Regions from separate parts of the Blautia sp. 210820-DFI.6.14 genome, predicted to be linked through region 1. Evidence: riboswitches for the same ligand, from Rfam matches in the RefSeq annotation. Region 1 holds a riboswitch; each other region holds the start of a gene.
The links. A riboswitch is a leader RNA that binds a small molecule or an ion and turns the genes downstream of it on or off. The one in region 1 is predicted to bind cobalamin.

Region 1 (4,747 bases):
GGAAGCCAGTTCGGCATAACGCTCCGCATATTCAATAACAGCCTGGCAGGAAAGGATCACCGCATTCAGGAAATGACTCTTTGTAACATAATTTGCATCTCCAACCTGGCATTTTTCCAGTTCTGCCTGTGCTTTATCTATGATTCCTTTGTAACCGATTGCAAGTACTTCGCCATATTTGACGGTCACATGTCCTACCCCATTATAGAAATAGTTACCTGGTGTAAAAATGTTATGTTCGATAGCTTTGATTGCTTCCGGAGCCATATAGGATGTAGCAAGTTCACTGGATGTCTTACCTTTCCAGTATTTATGTACTTCTCTCAACTCCTGCTTGGTTTCTTCTGCAATATAAAACGGGTCCGCACTCCTCGTTTCAACGGTATCCAGTTCATCTTCCAGCCACTGGAAGGAAAATTCCGGGAAAGTCTGACATCCTCTCGGTGCAATCGTACTGCTTCCAACGATCAGTTCATTATCACGAATAATGATCGGGATATTACGGAGAATATGGGCAAAAGCTTCCGCACGCCTTGTGATCATCGGCTGACCTTCTGTAGCCTTATATGATTCAGTAAGCAGCTTTGCTCTGGCAGATTCAATAACCGGCATATTGGCATAAAGTGCCTCGACCAGCTTCGGAATCCTGGATGACTTTGGAACATCTGTGGTATTAAACATCTCCACGCTTCTCCTTTCTTATGGTGTCTCTGGCACCATAGCTCATATGCAATCAAAAGGCGCTTTGGCCCCACGATTCATATAAAATCATTATACCTTACAGGCTTTTATATGTCAACGAAATCCAACATTATTCGTCTGTTTTTTATGCGGTTTTTGTTGTGGTTTTTGTTTGTTTTGTGTTGGTTTTTATTTGGAAGATGATTTTTCAGTTGACTTTTGCAAAACAGACTGCCATACTGGAGATACAGAACGATCTGCTGCCGCAATCATTGCTGACAGACGCTGATTTTTTGAGTTTAAGGAGGGATCATCATGTATCTTTCTGACATACATACACATTCCATCGCAAGTGGCCACGGAACCATCTGCACAATTTCTGATATGGCAAAAGCTGCCTCAAAAAAAGGGTTAAAACTGCTCGGAATCACGGATCATGGTCCAGGCACTCTTGCTGCAGGTACTTCTTCTTATTTCAGGAGTCTGACTTATGCTCCTAAGAAGAGATTTGGAATCGAACTGCTTTTTGGAGTGGAACTGAATATTCTGGATATTGACGGGCATCTGGATCTGAATGACGAATTGCTTGGAGAACTGGATTATGCGATTGCGAGTATGCATGCGCAGAATTATAAGAGCGGAAGCGTGAAGGAAAATACAAGTGCTTATCTGAATGCCATGACGCATCCGTGTGTAAAGGTTCTGGGACATTGTGACAATCCGGCATTTCCTGTCGATTATGAGACTCTGGCAGTCGGTGCTAAGGAGAATGGTGTTATTTTTGAGATCAATGAAGCTTCACTCGCACCGTATGGGTATCGTGGGGATACACGGGCGAATAATCGGGAGATCCTGAAGTATTGTATGAAGTATGAAATTCCGATCGTGCTGTCGAGTGACAGCCATGGAGTGGAGCATATCGGGGATTTTACGTGTGCGGCGGAGTTTGTGCATGAGATGATGTTTCCCGAAAAAATGATATTGAATAATGATATTCCTCGGTTGAAGATGATACTGAGTGAGAGGTAGGAACTATATATTATAATATATTATAACGAAAAAAGAAACAGCTATCCCACCAGTCTGACACGCTGCATTTTCTAATTTTTCTCATGCGCTTATTGATGACTGCTTTTGCAAACTCGCACCTTACGGTGCTCAGACAATGCAACGCAGCCATCGCTAGCATGAGCAAAATTAACGAAAATTTGCTGAGTCAGCTTGGCATGGATAGCTGTTTCTTTTTTCTGTATATAGAAATATAAAGTTAAAGTAAGATGTTTTCTACATTATTATAAATTTTTAAATATATGTATACTATTAATTCCTCTTCTCTCATTTTCCGTATCATCTTTGTGGCGCCACCACACCCCGGCGGAGGTTCACGGCCTTCGGCCGCTGCCCCGAGAGGCCTTCCCGGTTGTGGGGAAGCGGAACTGTCGCAAGAAAATCGTCCTATAAAAAGCTTTGAACTGATAAAGCATGCATCCGATATTCAGGAACCCAGCAAGGCTTTCGAGACTGCGACTGTGCTAGTGGCGGTTGTGGAGCATCTGTCTGAGCGCCAGCGAGTTATGCGGAGCAATCGCTAATAAGCGCACGGGAGCAGCCCGAAAATGAAGCGTGTTCCAGAATATCGGATGTATGTCTATATCATAACCCGTCTTTTTCTTCTCGTATCTTCTTCATCAGTTCCGCCAGCTCGCTGTATTTCCCGGTTACGTATCCGTAATTTTGGGCTTTATGTGGCAACTGGCAGTTCGTGCAGTCTTTTATTCCTGTTTCTGTCATTCGAAAATTCCCGCCACATTTATCGCCCAGTGCATACAGCGGGCAGTAGCAGAACAGACAGTTGAAGTTCTCCGGATCTGCGCCTGCATGACACGGAAAATATTCACATTCCTTATTGCTGAAAAAAGCATAGTGTTTCCCTTCCCAATATGGTTTTTCCATTTACTTTCACCTCGTTATATAAAAAAATCCAGTCACGGCACTGCCGAACTGGTCATCTTCAAAACATATTTCAGAGGATTTGCGATACTGCTCCGGGGTAGACAATGAATCCGTTCAAATATGCGGAGGGAACGAATGCATCCGGAGTAGTATCGCCTGCCATTTAATCATACCCTTTAAGGGGTCGTATGTATGTGGCGGCCACCACGATACATATAGGTATAATTCATACGAACAGGCGAATTCCATAAAAAAATGCCTGCTTCCAACAAGCAGACAACACTTTGGGTTGCGGATACCCTAAGTTGGTTGTTACACTTTACACGGAAGTTTAACCTCGCCATACAAAGCAGGTTTCCTGACTTCAGGATCATCACTTCTTTTCCCCTTCTCATACTATCGTACAATGGGATATCGAAAAGTCGCTCCTCTGTTACAGTGACCGGATCGCTCAGGATTCTCACCTGATTCCCTCTTCTGACTGCTACGCGGATTACAGTCAGCACTTCATATGTTCAATATGGAATTATACTGACATCATAATAGCACGATGTCAGTATGCTGTCAATAACCCACATAACATTTTGTCAAATTTTTATCATTTTATTTACATACCGCATTTCTTTCCAACACGCAGTAACTTCATCTGTTTCAAGAATGCCTCTGCAATCCTGCCGGAGGCTATATCAGATGTGGGATTGACTCCCACCACTGATACTGATTTGTTGCTCGCCACCTACAGAGGTGGGAGTCATCTCACATCTGATATAAACTCCTCCCTTGCATTTTCCCAACACCTCACCTATACTGAATACAGTCTGATAAAGCAGTAAATACAACTTTTCGATAATACAGCTCATCGCCAGACAATAAATTGCACTCTATTTTTCAGGAGGTTCCTTATGATACAGGATATTGCACCACATACTTATCACAATGAATACAGACCGGTTGCTCCGGATGGCAGCAGTTTTGTGCTCGCTTATGAAAACGGAAAGAGTTTCTTTCATAAAAATGATACAGACAATTCTATAACGCTTCCCCGTTTCCGCGAACTGGAAGGAAACGTAAGCGACCTGTACAAAAATTATATCTATCTTTTCTCGATAGATGACGAACGTTTTTATCTGATTCCGGGACTGGATACTTCCCTGCTGCCAGGCTATGAATTCCACGAAAACAGAGAGCTTCGTTATGTACAGCCACAGTATCTTGCTTTTGCTTCGATTACCGGATATCAGCTCTGGTTCTGGTACAGAAACCGCCGTTTCTGCGGATGCTGCGGGTTCCCAATGAAACACGATACAAAAGAACGTATGATGTACTGCCCTTCCTGTGGCCGTCAGGAATATCCGGTACTTATGCCGGCTGTGATCGTCGGTATTACTAACGGAGATAAGATCATCTGCTCCAAATATGAGGGCAGAAGCTTTAAGCAATATGCCCTGATCGCCGGTTTCGCGGAAATTGGTGAAACAATTGAAGAAACCGTTCATCGCGAGGTCATGGAAGAAGTCGGTCTGAAAGTGAAAAATCTCCGTTATTATAAGAGTCAGCCATGGTCCTTCTCCGGTACATTACTTTTTGGATTTTTCTGCGATGTAGACGGGGACGATACTCTCACGGTGGATCATGAAGAGCTTTCTGTAGCACAGTGGTTTGACCGTGACAAAATTATCGGTCAGGACACCGACAGCAGCCTTACCAATGAAATGATGATGGTCTTCGCCGCCGGGAAGGAGCCGAAATAATCCAGCTCCAGGTTTCCAAAAGATACATCACATCAAATCCGCTTGAAGCAAGCATTGGTTTTGTCGTTGCCGATGATCCAGCCTTCTCGCTTAACGATTATATCAACCTTGCTGATGAAAAAATGTATGCCGAGAAAAAAGAACACAAAGCAACCCGTCAATAACTTAGAGGAGTTTTTACTATGACACCATATATCACCAGAGCCCTCGCACAACAGATTGTGAATACTGTCAAAGATCTCTGAAAAAGGCCTTCCTGGAGAAAACCCTTGATAGGCTTTCTCCGGAAGACTTTGAATTGCTTCGTGTTTACTTTTCCTGTGATGCCATGCGATTATATCTGGCATTGAAGATGTAACAAT
Region 2 (4,747 bases), on a different contig from region 1:
TCAATCTCATGAGGAGTACTCATCGCAACTGTATCTGCTACAACTTCCATTGGATAATCAAATCCATCGACTGGTATTTCAAACACAGAATTACCATCCTTATTAACTGGTTCGTATTTTTCATCACCAATCAGCATATAGTCATAGTACGGACTGCTCCATTCTACAGAAGCGGTCACTTTGCCATCCTTAACTGTAAATCCAGTCGGACTGGTAACGCTTGCTTTACCAGAACCACCTTCCATTTTTACTTCTGCTGTATAGTCTCCGTCTTCCAGTTTCAGATCTTCAGCAGTTACTTTTTTTGCATCAGTTTCTTTTGTATCAGAAGCTTCAGCATCGGCTTCTTTCTGAGGATTTGTTACTTTTACTTTATGATCGTACCATTTGTTCTTCTTTCCGATCAGAGCAACGTCAAATTCTTCGTCAATGGCAGGAACCGGAATGTCAAATCCATAAACTTCTTCGGTATATCCATCACTATAGGTTACTTCATCTGTTGTCGGCTCAAGAATCTCAGCTCCGTCTTTCTGGGCATCATCTGCCTTTCCAACAAAAAGGTTTACAATCTTCTTTGAATTCAGGCTTACATGAATCGTCATTTTACCGTCTTTGACTGTCAGTGTTCCCTTACCGTCATTTGCTTCATTTACATGAAACATGGAGCTGTCGGTATCAAATTCTGCACTGTAAGTACCGTCTTCAAGAACTTCTACTTTTGAAGTATCTTCTTTTTTCTCAGATTCATCCTTTGCTTCATCTGTTTTGGAATCCTCTGTCTTCTCTGTTGTTTCCGCAAAAACAACCGGACTGTAAGCACTGATCATAAGTGCTCCGCTTAATACGCATGCCATCATTGCCACTGAACGTTTCATAATATAAATCCTCCTGATTTTACAGGAAATGCCCGGAAGACAATCAAGCCTTCCGGGCAGTCCCGTTTATTGCATAAATTATTTACACATTACATTATTCTGCTGCAGAATCGTCTGTAACTTCTTCTGCACCATCTGTTGTGTCATCTGCTGCTTCTGCAGTATCATCTGTTGTTTCTTCAGCTGTATCAGCTGTTCCAAGAGAATCAATTGCTGCTTTTGTATGCTCTACGTAAAGATCCTCTACAGCTTCAATTCTTCCAAGACCTGCGATCTGGCAGTCAACGCTGTCAAATGCACCAGATGCATTGAACTGAGATTTCCAGGAATCGTCATCATCACCAGCCATATCGTTGTTTGCATGGTCACCAGCAACAACCATCAGCGGACGAAGAACAACTTTCTTGAATCCTGCGTCTTTAACTTTTGCAATAACAGCCTGGCATTCTGTATCTTCTGGCTTACCTTCTACAGTTCCAATGAAAGCGTTTGTAAATCCAAGATTATCCATCTGTGACTGCATCTGATCATATGTTACATTTGCTGTATGGGAAGTACCATGTCCCATGAATACAAATGCTGTGCCATCTTCTGCAGCTGCTTCCATGCTGTCATATCCAGCTTCTTTGCAAGCTTCATCTGTGATAGCCTGCGCAACCGCTTTCTTGTCATCGTTGATTACTGTAGCATCTTCACCAACTTCACCAAGCATTGGCTCTGCGATCGCAACAGATTCAAATTTATCTTTGTATCCATCAATTGCTTCTGTCATTTCATCATATTCAGCACCATGCATCAGATGTGTAGGCTGAACAACAAGATTTTTAACGCCATTATCAACTGCACGGTCAAGTGCCTGCTGCATATTGTCAATCACTTCATCATCTCTTGCTTCTACATGGTTGATGATGATCTGTGCTGTAAATGCACGTCTTACAGACCAATCCGGATATGCTTCCTGCAGTTTGTCTTCGATTCCTTTGATATCCTCAGCACGGCTGTCGTTGAAGGATGTACCAAAGCTTACAACAAGAAGTTCATTCTCACCGATTTCATCCTGGTTACGAGGATCATCTTTGGATGCATCACCAGTGTCACGTCCGAAGTAATCCGGATCAGCTTCTTCGCCTTCAACCAGTTCCTTCTGAGCGTCTGTCAGTTTATCCCATGCTTCTTTGGCAGCTTTGCAGTCTTCATCTGTTGTATCAGTTCTTTCCTGAACATAGATCTTGTCGATCAGTGCTGCTACTTCATCTGCTGCTTTCTGATCATCATCGGAAGCTTCTTCTGTATCAGCGGTTTCTGCATCATCTGCTGTTTCTTCTGTTGCTGTCTCAGCAGTGTCATCAGAAGCGTAGATGCTTGCAGATCCCATCATTGTGACTGTTGCTACAGTCATTGCAATTGCCAGTGCTTTTACAGTTTTGTTTTTCATGTTTTTTTCCTCCTGTACCTGTTTTCTCATGAAAATTAAAATGAATAACAAAGTACGGCAGCAAGCCTGGTCAAAAAATATTTTTCGGAGAAATACTATATTTCCCAACAAAAAAACTCCTGCACCGGGCTAGAGTTTCTGGATTATGGTACAACCAATTACTCGTGATCCGGAATTTAAAATCCCCGTACCAATAGCAGGCAGGTTTCCTGACTTACAGATCAATACACCCGAATCGTCTTCCCAGTTTCCCAGTGACTGTGCATACACACATGATTCTGCATTCCCTGTATACAGTGACGAGATCGTACAGGACTTACACCTGTTTCCCTTTTAACTGAAGGCTATTTGATTATCTAACATCAGCACCTGTTATTTTTATTATTCAATTTCTTACAGAATACCACTATTTTGGTCAATTTACAATAGGGCAGTTATTTTTTTAACACTAAATCGCACAACGGAAGCAGATACAAAAACACTGCAAATAAGACGCTGTATCCCGGTGCACCTGCTGCTGTAAGCGGAACAGCACACGCGATCGACCACGGCACCAAAGGTGCTATGAGTACTGCACTGTCCTCCAGATTATTGGCAAAACGCAGCTTATCCGGTTCTGTTCTGCTGCAGAGCTGATCTGTAAGCATGATTGCCAATGTCTGATTACATGCCATAACGCTTGTCAGGATTGATGTGACAAGCACTGCAAAATATGGTTTTGTCCTGTCGGCAAGCAAACAGACCATTTTCTGAAATCCATTCAGGATTCCTGTTGCCTGAAAAATTCCTGAATAAGATGAAGAAATGCATACGATTGCTCCAACCTTCAACATCGAAGTGATACCACCTCCATTCAGCATTGCCGCTACCGTCACATCTGTAGAATGGAAACCATTCAGAAGAAGTTCAGGAAGTTCCGTAAATGCCATATTCTGAAGGCCAATACAGACAGGAATTGCAGTAACTATACTTGCGATCATTGCGATCTTCACCCCTGCCTGCATAACAGACAACAGCAGAATCACCGCTGCAGGCAGCAATGCAATCCAGCTGAGCCGGAACTCACTGCCAAAAGCATGTCCAAGATCCGGCATCTCTGTTTTTCCATGAAGCTGTATGCTGACAGTCAGATAAAGAATACAGGTAATGGTAAATGGTGCCAATGCACTTTTGATCATATTTTTTATATTTGTATAGATACCTGTCTCCGTCAGTTCGGCCACCAGAAGTGCACTTGTCGAAACAGGAGAACAACGATCTCCGAAATATACCCCGGAAAGAATTGCACCACCGGTCATCCATGAAGGAATTCCAAGTGCAGAAGCCATCGTTGCACATACAACACCAATCGTAGCTGCCGTACCAAGAGCAGTTCCTGTCAGGACTGAGATCAGACAATTCAGAAGAAATGTCATCAGCAAAAATGTCGATGGTTTTATCAGATGCACGGTATAACAGATGATTGCAGGAATTGTTCCAGCCTGTCGCCAAAGTGCTGTCAGCATTCCGATCAGTATAAATGTGAGCAGAATATTTTTTACTTTCCAGGCTCCCTGTAATGCCATCCTGCTAATCTGTCTCCAGCTATATCCCTGTTTTTTTCCATACAGGCTGAAAATGATCAGACCTGCCAGAAGAGCATATAATATAGATTTTCCTGTTATGATGCATATAATGAGCAAAGCACAGAAAATCCCAATCGTCAGAACTTCCATGATCGTTTTCCTTTCATATTTAATGCGTTGTCATAATAACATGGATGAAAGGAATTGTAAAATCCTGTATTTACCCTAAAAGACCCGGAAGAATCCTCCCAGGTCTTATTTGATATTTCTTTGTTGTTATGAATTTTTACAGGACGCCTCACATGGACAGTCAAAGCTTGGATTGAATGCATAGAAGTTTTTCGCATCCAGCTGTTCCTGTACGGAACGAAGTGCTTCCCCGAAACGCTGGAAGTGTACGACTTCTCTCGCACGTAAAAAACGAATCGGATCTGCAATTTCAGGAATGTCACGGACAACTCGAAGAATATTATCGTACGTTGCCCGGGCTTTCTGTTCCGCAGCAAGGTCTTCAAACAAATCTGTGATCGGATCACCTTTACTCTGGAATTCACATGCATTGAAAGGAACTCCACCGGCTGCCTGTGGCCATACACCTACTGTGTGATCAATATAATATGGCCCAAAACCACTTTTTTCAATTTCTTCCATAGAGAGATCTTTTGTCAGCTGATGAACGATCGTGGAAACCATTTCCAGGTGTGCCAGTTCCTCAGTGCCAATATCATTCAGCACTGCCATGGCCATGCGATTTGGCATAGTAAAACGCTGAGAAAGATAACGCATAGATGCTCCGATCTCGCCATCCGGGCCACCATACTGACTCATGATGAACTGGGCGATCTTTGCATTTGGAGTCTTAATATTTACCG
Region 3 (4,747 bases), on a different contig from region 1:
GGCCTGCGTGTTTATGTGGATTCCCTGGAGCTGACTGGTGATTACCGGACAGAGTTTTACCTTGGGGAGGACCTGGATCTCAGTGGAATGAAAGTGGTTGCTGTGATCAGCGATGGAACCAGACAGGAACTTTCGCTGACAGATCTTACCATAGAGGGATATAACAAGGATAAACGCGGGGAACAGAAACTGAAAATTTCCTATAAGGAAGCATTCGTGGAACTGACCGTCAGGGTATTGAAAAAAGATGCCGGTACGATCACGGTAAGCTTTACGCTTCTCGGAGACTCTGTTCATGGCAGTGCAAAGGAGAATCAGGAACACACCCTGCGAAAAGGAAATCTGGAGACCTGGATTGCAGCAAAAGATTACACAATCGACGGAAATGCCAATGTCCTGGAACTCTTAAAAGAAGTGCTTGCCAAGAATGGAATGAGCTGCCGTACATTAAGGGATGAAACCTACATTGCGGGAATCACGAAGGATGGTCAGGAGCTTGCAGAATTTTCCAATGGACAGAACTCCGGCTGGATGTATACTTTAAATGGAATCCACCCAGATCTTGGAGTAAAAGAGCAGTACCTGGAAGACGGGGATGAGATCGTATTCCATTATACCGATGATTATACCCTGGAACATGACCATGTATGGGACAGCAAATGGAATTTTGATAAGGATGCCCACTGGCATGAGTGTGTTGCCATGTACGGAAAATGTGACATCACGGATAATACGAAAAAGGGTGGCTACCAGAAACATTCCTATGGAAAAGGAAAGCAGATCAAGGCTGCTACTTATAAGACAACCGGACTGATGAGATATACCTGCCAGGTCTGCGGATACGAAAAGACGGAAACGATTCCTGTAATTGCACATACGCATAAATACACCTGGAAAACTACGGCAAGAGCTACGGTATTCCGTCCGGCGAAGCAGGAAGGAACCTGTTCCCTCTGCGGTAAAAAACAGACACGGAATTATGGAAGCAAATTAAAGGCGGCCATAAAACTGAACGTATCTTCCCTTACCCTGCAGCGGAAACAGACCACTACGAAAGTGAAAGTTTCCATGGCATATGGAGATTCCATAAAGTCCTGGGCTTCCAGCAACAAAAAGATCGTGACCGTTTATAAGAACGGAAAGATCAAAGCCGGAACCAAAACAGGAACGGCAAAGATCACCGTTACCTTAAAGAGTGGAAAGAAAGCGACTCTGAAAGTAAAAGTCCAGACTGCAAAGGTAAAGACTACGAAGATCAGCGGCCTCAAGAAAAAACTGACCATCAAGAAAGGAAAGAGTGTTACTTTAAAACCAGTGGTCAGCCCGATCACTTCCCAGGAGAAAGTGACCTACCGTTCTTCCAACAAGAAGATTGCAACAGTCAGCTCGAAGGGCGTGGTTAAAGGCCGGAGAAAAGGAACCGTTACCATCACAGTTAAATCTGGAAAGGTGACAAAAAAGATAAAAATTACAGTTAAGTAAACAGAGTAAGGGTGTAAAAGGTATCAAAAAGCAAATAGTGTTTTTGGTACCTTTTCATCCGATAGAGGATAATTATGAAGCAACTGAAAAAAATATATTGGAAACGGATCGGGGTAATAGGAATCAGCTGTTTTATGCTTTTGTGGAGCTGTCTCCTTACGGGCTGTGGATTCGGAAAAGGGGATTCCGGAAAACCTGCTGCCTGTACCATTTCGATAGACTGCCAGACGATCCTTGACAATATCGGTGATCTAAAAGAAACCAAAAAAGAATTTGTCCCGGAAGACGGCTGGATACTTCCGGAAGTGGAAGTTAAGTTTACTACGGGCGATACCGTATTTGACATCTTAAAAAAAATCTGTGGGGAAAAGAACATCCAGCTCTCTTCCAAATACACCCCGTTATATAAAAGCTATTATGTGGAAGGCATCAATCAGCTTTATGAATTTGACTGCGGAAAAAATTCTGGCTGGATGTACAGTGTAAATGGAGAGTTCCCGAATTATGGGGCTTCCAGTTATAAGCCCAAAGATGGGGATAAGATTGAATGGAAGTATACCTGCAATCTTGGAAGTGATGTTGGAAACCCATACAAAGATAAGAAGTAAAGAAATTGTGAAAAATAGTTAAACTGGTATGAGATAAAGACCAGAAACATTGGCGAACATTGACAGAAATAAGGCGTATCGTTATAATTAGAATAACAAAAAAATCGAGCGTGGTTCGGCTGATGGCAGCCGATTTAAGGAAATCCGGTGCGATTCCGGAGCTGCTTTTCCCTGTGTGAAATGTATCGAATGAAAAACGCCTTATGAAAACATTTTGAGCCAGTATATCCAACACGTCAGGCAAAGAATACAAACATGTAAAAGATATACAGTTTGTATGATCCGAACGTTGGAAAGGAGATCATATGCGCTCACAAAATGATAAAGCAACATGGAGTATACTACGATTTGATCATCGTACATTTACGGCACAGCTTGCCAGTATGCAAAGAAACAAACAGGTAGCAGCAATTCCTGAAAAATATATTTATATTGATGATTGCTGTTATAAGGGCAACGGGAAAATAAAAGAGATAATCCTGCCATCCGGCTGCAGAATCATAGGAAAGGAAGCTTTTGCAAGCTGCCAGCTCCGTAAGCCCGTTGTATTCCCACAGACCGTTAAAGAAATCAAAGAGAGTGCTTTTTCGGAAAATCATTCTCTCAGAGAAGTAACATTTCCGGCATCTTTGGAAATTTTAGGAGATTATAGTTATAAAGGATGCACAGCCCTTAAAAAGGTAGCATTTGAAACCAGTTCAGAATGCCGCAGGATTCCGGAGTGCTGTTTCCATTCCTGCACGCAGTTAAGTAAAGTGGTATTCCCGGAGCATTTAAAGAGTATAGGAAGAAGAGCTTTTTACCGCTGTAAGGAATTAAAGGAGATCACGCTGCCGGATACACTGGAAGAAATTGGTCTGGAAGCCTTTTACTTCTGTGGCTTTGAAACCATAGTCTTACCAAAAGAAATTAAAAAATTAGATCAGAGGGCCTTTTTCGGATGTAAGAAATTGAAAGAGGTATATATTCCGGAAAATATCATGTATCTTGGAGAGGAAGTCTTTCATGGATGCAACCGGCTGGAATATCTGGAGATACATCATGATCCTGAGCATATTGGCTCAAAGATCGTGAACAAAAACTGCACGATACGTTGCAAAAAGGGAAGCAAAGTGGATTTGTACTGTGAAGAGCAGGGATTAAAGAGGGAGTACATTTAAACGTGTTATCAACAAATAAGACCGAGAAAAGAAACAGACAGCCTGCGGATCAATCCATCATTGATGCTTTTTCCACATGCCATCCATTTTTGAATTTTTTTTATTTTGCTGTAGTACTGTTATTTACTATGTTTAATCAGCATCCCGTCTTTATCTGCATTTCTTATGCGGGTGCTTTGTCTTATTCCGTCTTTCTGCTTGGAGGAAAAAGGACACTTAGGCAAAGCTTTCTCTTTACCCTTCCCAGTCTTTTGATCGTGGCTCTTCTGAATCCACTTTTCAATCATTATGGGGTCACGATGCTATATTATGTAGAAAGCAGTGGAAACTGGATCACTTTGGAGGCCTTAGTCTATGGAGTAGTCCTTGGAGCGGTCATGTTCGTAGTGATCCAGTGGTTTTCCTGTTATAATAAAGTTATGACAAGTGACAAATTTATTTACCTGTTTGGAAGGCTGATACCGGCCCTTTCTCTGATCCTTTCCATGGCACTTCGCTTTGTCCCCAGATTTACGGGGCAGCTTAAAGTGATCCGGAACGGTCAGAAATCTATGGGAAGGGATGTTTCAGAGGGCAGTCTTTTTAACCGTATCCGTGCGGGCTTTAACATGCTGTCGATACTGGTCACATGGGCTTTGGAGAATGCCATAGAAACTTCGGATTCCATGCGGAGCAGGGGATATGGATTAAAAGGCAGGACTGCTTTTTCCATTTACAAATTTACGAAGAAGGATAAAAGCCTTCTGGCAGTGATGGCAGCTTTATTCCTTGTATTTGCCACTGGCTGTATGAATGGGGCTTCTTATGCAAGTTATGATCCCCGTATTTTACTTGCTGGTTTTACCATTCAGGGGCATCAGGCTCCGGTATCTGTTTCTGCATTTGAAGCAATGCTTACATATATCTGTTTCGCATGTTTTTGTTTCCTCCCAGTGATCCTGGATGTGACGGAGACTATCCGTTTTGCCAGAAGCCGGAAACGCTGTGAAACAGATCTGGAAATGACTTACAAAAAAATCTACGAAACACTGGAACAGGAAGGATAACGATCATGAATCTTGTAGAAGTGAAGGAGTTTAGTTTTGCATATCCGGAATGTTCCGGGAAGGTTCTGGAACATGCGAATCTACAAATAGAAGAAGGAACATTAAATGTGATCTGCGGGAGGAGCGGGTGTGGCAAAAGTACACTGCTGCGCCAGTTAAAAACCGTGCTGGCCCCGGTTGGAAAGTCAGAGGGAGAAATCTTTTACCGGGGGATGCCGCTTTCGGGGATTGACCACCGGACACAGAGCCAGGAGATCGGTTTTGTCATGCAGAACCCGGATAATCAGATCGTAACGGATAAAGTCTGGCATGAGCTTTCCTTTGGACTGGAAAGCCTGGGATATGACAATGCGACTATCCGGCTGCGGGTTGCGGAGATGGCCAGCTATTTTGGTATCCATCAGTGGTTTTATAAAAATGTCTCAGAGCTGTCAGGAGGGCAGAAGCAGAT
Region 4 (4,747 bases), on a different contig from region 1:
GAACCGCAGGAATTCACTTTTGAGTACCAGGGCAGTGGAACCAGTGTTGCAGAGTATGCGTTCACCTTTGAAGATGAACAGACTACGGTAGAACTTTCCAAAGCAGACCTGACGGACAAAAAAGAACTTCCGGGAGCATCCTTAAAGGTAACAGATGAGGATGGAAATACGGTGGATGAATGGGTATCCAAAGAGGAAGCACATATCATCAAGGGTCTTATCGTAGGAAAGAAATACAAGATGACAGAAACAAAGCCGGCAGATGGTTATGTGACTGCGGAAAGTATTGAATTTACCGTCGAAAACACAAAAGAAGTACAGAAACACCAGATGCTTGATGATGTGACCAAAGTGGAAATCAGCAAGAAAGACATTACGGATTCCAGTGAGGTACCGGGAGCAAAACTGATCATCCTGGATAAAGATGGAAAGAAAGTTGAAAGCTGGACGTCCACGGATAAACCGCATATGGTCGAAAAACTTCCGGTAGGCGAATATACCCTTCGTGAAGAGCAGGCCCCGGATGGATACCTCATTGCGGAAGATGTGAAATTTACGGTAAAAGATACCGGAAAAGTCCAGAAAGTCAAAATGAAGGACGCACATCCGTATGGAAAACTGGTCATCAAAAAGACCGATTCCACCAGTAAGGCAGCCCTTTCAGGAGCAGAATTTGAACTGCGGGAAAAGGAAAGCGGAAAAGTCGTAGAAAAACTGGTAACGGATAAGACCGGAACAGCGACAAGCGGCAAACTTCCGATTGCTACTTATAAAAATGGAAAAGTAGAGAAAACCGTGGAATATATCCTGGTAGAGACCAAAGCACCAAATGGTTATGAACTTGGCAGCAAAAAAGAAGAGATCCGCTTTGAATACAAAGACGGAAAAACCAAGGTGATCGAGATCGTAAAAGAGATCAAAAACACCAAATCCCCTTCCGGCAGCACACCGACAGGAAACAGCCCGAAAACAGGGGACAGCACCAACATCTGGCTTCCGATCCTTCTGGCAGTCCTTTCTGCCTGCGGCATTGGCGGCGTGATCTGGTATAAGAAGAAAAAAGGAAATTAAGGAATACGGTTCAGGGCTGCTCGATTTACCGGCAGCCCTTTTTCCAGGAAGAATAATCGGAGGTTTGTATGAGACACATAAAAGAAATCATGATCGTGGCAGTCTGCCTGATGGTACTCAGCTTTTGCGTATGTACTGGTTTTGGCATTTACTTTATGTACCGGGAAGGTGTGCAGGAATATGAAGACCTGCGTACATACGTCAAGGAAACAGATGAGGATGACCCCACAGAAGGAACAGACGGAAGCGATGGGAAACAGACCGTGGTTGATTTTAAGGCATTAAAAAAGATCAATCCGGATATCGTTGCATGGATCCGGATCCCGGATACCAGCATTGATTACCCGGTAGTCCAGGGAAACGATGACTCCTATTACCTGACACATACTTTTAAGAAGACAGAACATGTGGCAGGGGCCATTTTCCTGGATTCCGATAACAATGCCGATTTTTCCGATGACAAGAACATCATTTATGGTCACAATATGAAAGATGGAAGCATGTTCCGTGGACTCCGGAATTTTCTTGACGATGAATTTTTAAAAGAGCACCAGATCCTCTATCTTTATCTTCCGGATGAAGGTGTGTGGATTTTTGTGATCGTAAAATGCGAGTATACACCGGCAGATGGAGATGCTTTCTTACTTGGAACGCAGGAGGAAGTTCCAACGCTTCTGCTTTCTACCTGTGGAACAGATGCCTCCAAACGTCTGGTCATATGGTGTGAAAAACAGGAGGAAAAAGCAGAACAGATTTTTGAAGGGTAAAGCAATTTGAATTTCAGGTCTTTCTAAGACAGAACACTGTCCTGGAAAGGCCTTTTTTTGTTGCAAAAAATGGCATAAAATGGTATTTTTAACGGAATATGACCGCAGAAAAAGAAAAAGATGTTAGTTTGTGCTATCTTTAGAATAGAGTAAAAATGTCGATTTTTCTCGAAACTTGTCTGTAAAAATAAATGACGTTTTGTATTATTTCAAGACAAAATGATTGACAAAATATGGAAAAAAAGTTATTCTATAAGAAAGGTAATATTGTAGGAATTTTATATATGAGTGGTTCGTCAAAGACTCATATATAGGAAGTTCGGTGAGAATCCGACACAGGAACGCTACTGTGATGAGCAAAAGCTACAAGTCAGGTCTATTTCTATAATGTTGTGCATAAGCCCTCGGTTTCAGGGTGGCACGGGTATTTTGTGACTGGGTCGTGCCATGCGTAGGGTACGGCTTATTTTTTTGCAAGAAAAACTGCACGTTACCATCACATCCCAGAACACCAGGATATTCCAAATACGGGAGAGGAGGAGAAAGGCAGGTCCAGACTCGTGATCTGTACGGGACAGAAACCGCTGTCCTAAGGAGAAACTACGAAAAATGAGCATCTGAAAAGAAAAGGAGAGAAAAAGGTATGAGCAAAAAATTCAAAAGATTATCAGCAGTCATTTTAGCAGTTGTTATGATGCTTGGTTCAACAGTAATGGCTTCTGCAGCGACAATGCATGTTTACATCAGAGAATGGGAGCAGGGAACAAGTAGCAACACTTATTTAGGAACTCCGAAACCGATTCCTGGAATCACTAATCCGGTAGTCACTGTAACAGGTGTGGATTCAAATGGAACTTATAAAGATGCACTTTTGTTAGCACAATCTAAAGGACTGTTGGAAACTTCTTGGAACACAAAATATCCAGAATATTTAACGGCATTTGCTGTCGAGGGATATGCTAGAGCTAATGGTGGAGAAAATAAAAACCCACAGTATGATAGTGCAGGAAACATGATTCATGCTACATGGGAAGGCACTTCTTGGATGTGGTATCCGGGTAATGATGTTACATTGAAAAATACTTCTTCCTATCCAGAGACCACTTTAGGTGGAACAAAAGTACCGTCAACAAATGAGTTTTCTATCGTATTAAGTTACGATACTACACGTTTTGATTGGTAATTGTAGATCTTGGAGGAATAAAATCTGTAATGAAAAAAAAATATTTAGTATATTGTTTGTCTTTGTCTATGGTTTTAAGTGTGCCAACTCCTATTTTGGCAGCAGAACAAATAGATATTATTGAAGATACCAATGCTGATTTTGAAAACAGTGATGAATCTGAAAATTTAATAGTTACATCTGATGGTGAAAATTTTGAAATTGTAGATGAATCAGCAGAGCTTGATCTACCTATGGAGAATACTGAGAACTTAAACAGTACGGAAGATGATTCTATAGAACTGTTTGATGACGGTAATAATATTTCGGAATTCGTTGGAAACGAATCGGAAACGAATGACTGGATACAATCCGAACAAGTAGAGGGGTTATCTTTTAAATATGATGTGAATAATCAAACATTATATTTAAAAAGTGAAAAACCTGTGGTATTGCCAGATTATAAGCAATCAGGATGGACCAGTGAGTGGCGCAATAAATATGGATCACAGCTTAATGATGTAAAAACAATAGAGATTCAAGGGGAAATCACTCAAATTGGTGAATTCAATTTTAATAATGGCCGTGCGGGTGCATATGATAATTTGGAAACGGTAAAATTATCTCCTAGTGTCACAAAAATAGCTGCTTCCGCATTTGGAGAAGTTGCGACATTAAAAAATATTAATTTAAATAATGTTAAGGAGATTGGTACTGCTGCCTTTTGGAAAACTGGAGTGGAAAATATTACATTGGATGATGCGGGAACTATAATAGCAGACAATGCTTTTTCAGAATGTACATCATTAACTTCAGTAACTGTAAAAGGTATTAAATCATTAGGCATGAATGCATTCGATGGTTGCACATCATTAATCACATTTAATTGTGAAGGCAATATTGAAAACATTCCGATGAAATGTTTTCAAAAGACAGCAATAAAGGCTTTTGACTTTAAAAATGTATCTAGTGTTGGAAGAAATGCATTTAATAAGTCAAATCTGAAATCAGCTTGTTATACTGGAACAAAAGAACAATGGGATTCTATGATTCCGGCTGCAAATTGGTCAGGATCGACAATTCCAGCGGGAACTATTGTTCATTGCAAAGCAGATGCTATAGAATCAAAAGATGCAACTTGCACAGAAAACGGCTGGAAAGAAGTTGGTGTCTGCGAAGTATGCGGAGAACACTATTCTTATCCGACAGAGGAAAATGCGATTCCTGCTACTGGTCATACATGGTCCGAGGATTATGTGGTAGATAAAGCAGCAACCTGCACAGAAGCTGGTGAAAAGAGCAAACACTGTACAGCCTGTGATGCCAAAGAGGATGTACAGGAGATTCCGGCACTTGGACATGATTTTGTTTCCAAAGTAACCAAGAAAGCAACCTGTACAGCAGATGGTACTCTTACTTATACCTGCAGCAGATGCAACGAAACAAAGACCGAAACTATTAAAGCGACAGGACATAAGTGGAGCAACTGGAAAAGAACAACAGCAGCTACAGTATTTAAACCAGAAGTTCAGACCAGAAAATGCTCTGCATGCAATAAGAGTGAAACCAGAAATATAGGCAAAAAGCTTGCACCGAAAGCAACTCTTAATGCCTCTACTGTAACCTTAAAAGTAAAACAGTCTACTTCCAGACTTAAAGTTACCAGACTTGCAAAAGGTGATTCTGTAAAATCCTGGAAATCCTCCAATAGCAAGATCTTCACAGTAAGAGGCAAGTCTAACGGAAC

Region 2: linked by a shared signal. The riboswitch ahead of LI112_RS06220 (sirohydrochlorin cobaltochelatase) and the one ahead of LI112_RS00375 (cysteine-rich small domain-containing protein) in region 1 are both predicted to bind cobalamin.
Region 3: linked by a shared signal. The riboswitch ahead of LI112_RS11130 (leucine-rich repeat domain-containing protein) and the one ahead of LI112_RS00375 (cysteine-rich small domain-containing protein) in region 1 are both predicted to bind cobalamin.
Region 4: linked by a shared signal. The riboswitch ahead of LI112_RS11150 (hypothetical protein) and the one ahead of LI112_RS00375 (cysteine-rich small domain-containing protein) in region 1 are both predicted to bind cobalamin.

Annotation. Positions count from the first base shown of each region.
Region 1 covers NZ_JAJCKS010000001.1:82,071-86,817, forward strand. The annotation lists gene LI112_RS00365 (glycyl radical protein) at 1-681, opposite strand, end outside; gene LI112_RS00370 (phosphatase) at 997-1,710, shown strand; gene LI112_RS00375 (cysteine-rich small domain-containing protein) at 2,335-2,634, opposite strand; cobalamin riboswitch at 2,965-3,159, opposite strand; gene nudC (NAD(+) diphosphatase) at 3,537-4,385, shown strand.
Region 2 covers NZ_JAJCKS010000005.1:79,832-84,578, reverse strand. The annotation lists gene LI112_RS06225 (hypothetical protein) at 1-875, opposite strand, end outside; gene LI112_RS06220 (sirohydrochlorin cobaltochelatase) at 970-2,310, opposite strand; cobalamin riboswitch at 2,492-2,698, opposite strand; gene LI112_RS06215 (Na+/H+ antiporter NhaC family protein) at 2,745-4,025, opposite strand; gene LI112_RS06210 (manganese catalase family protein) at 4,152-4,747, opposite strand, start outside.
Region 3 covers NZ_JAJCKS010000014.1:43,064-47,810, reverse strand. The annotation lists gene LI112_RS11140 (Ig-like domain-containing protein) at 1-1,482, shown strand, start outside; gene LI112_RS11135 (DUF4430 domain-containing protein) at 1,557-2,090, shown strand; cobalamin riboswitch at 2,185-2,341, shown strand; gene LI112_RS11130 (leucine-rich repeat domain-containing protein) at 2,396-3,250, shown strand; gene LI112_RS11125 (energy-coupling factor transporter transmembrane component T) at 3,550-4,296, shown strand; gene LI112_RS11120 (ABC transporter ATP-binding protein) at 4,302-4,747, shown strand, end outside.
Region 4 covers NZ_JAJCKS010000014.1:51,926-56,672, reverse strand. The annotation lists gene LI112_RS11160 (SpaA isopeptide-forming pilin-related protein) at 1-1,071, shown strand, start outside; gene srtB (class B sortase) at 1,140-1,838, shown strand; adenosylcobalamin (AdoCbl) riboswitch at 2,137-2,264, shown strand; gene LI112_RS11150 (hypothetical protein) at 2,482-3,021, shown strand; gene LI112_RS11145 (leucine-rich repeat protein) at 3,051-4,747, shown strand, end outside.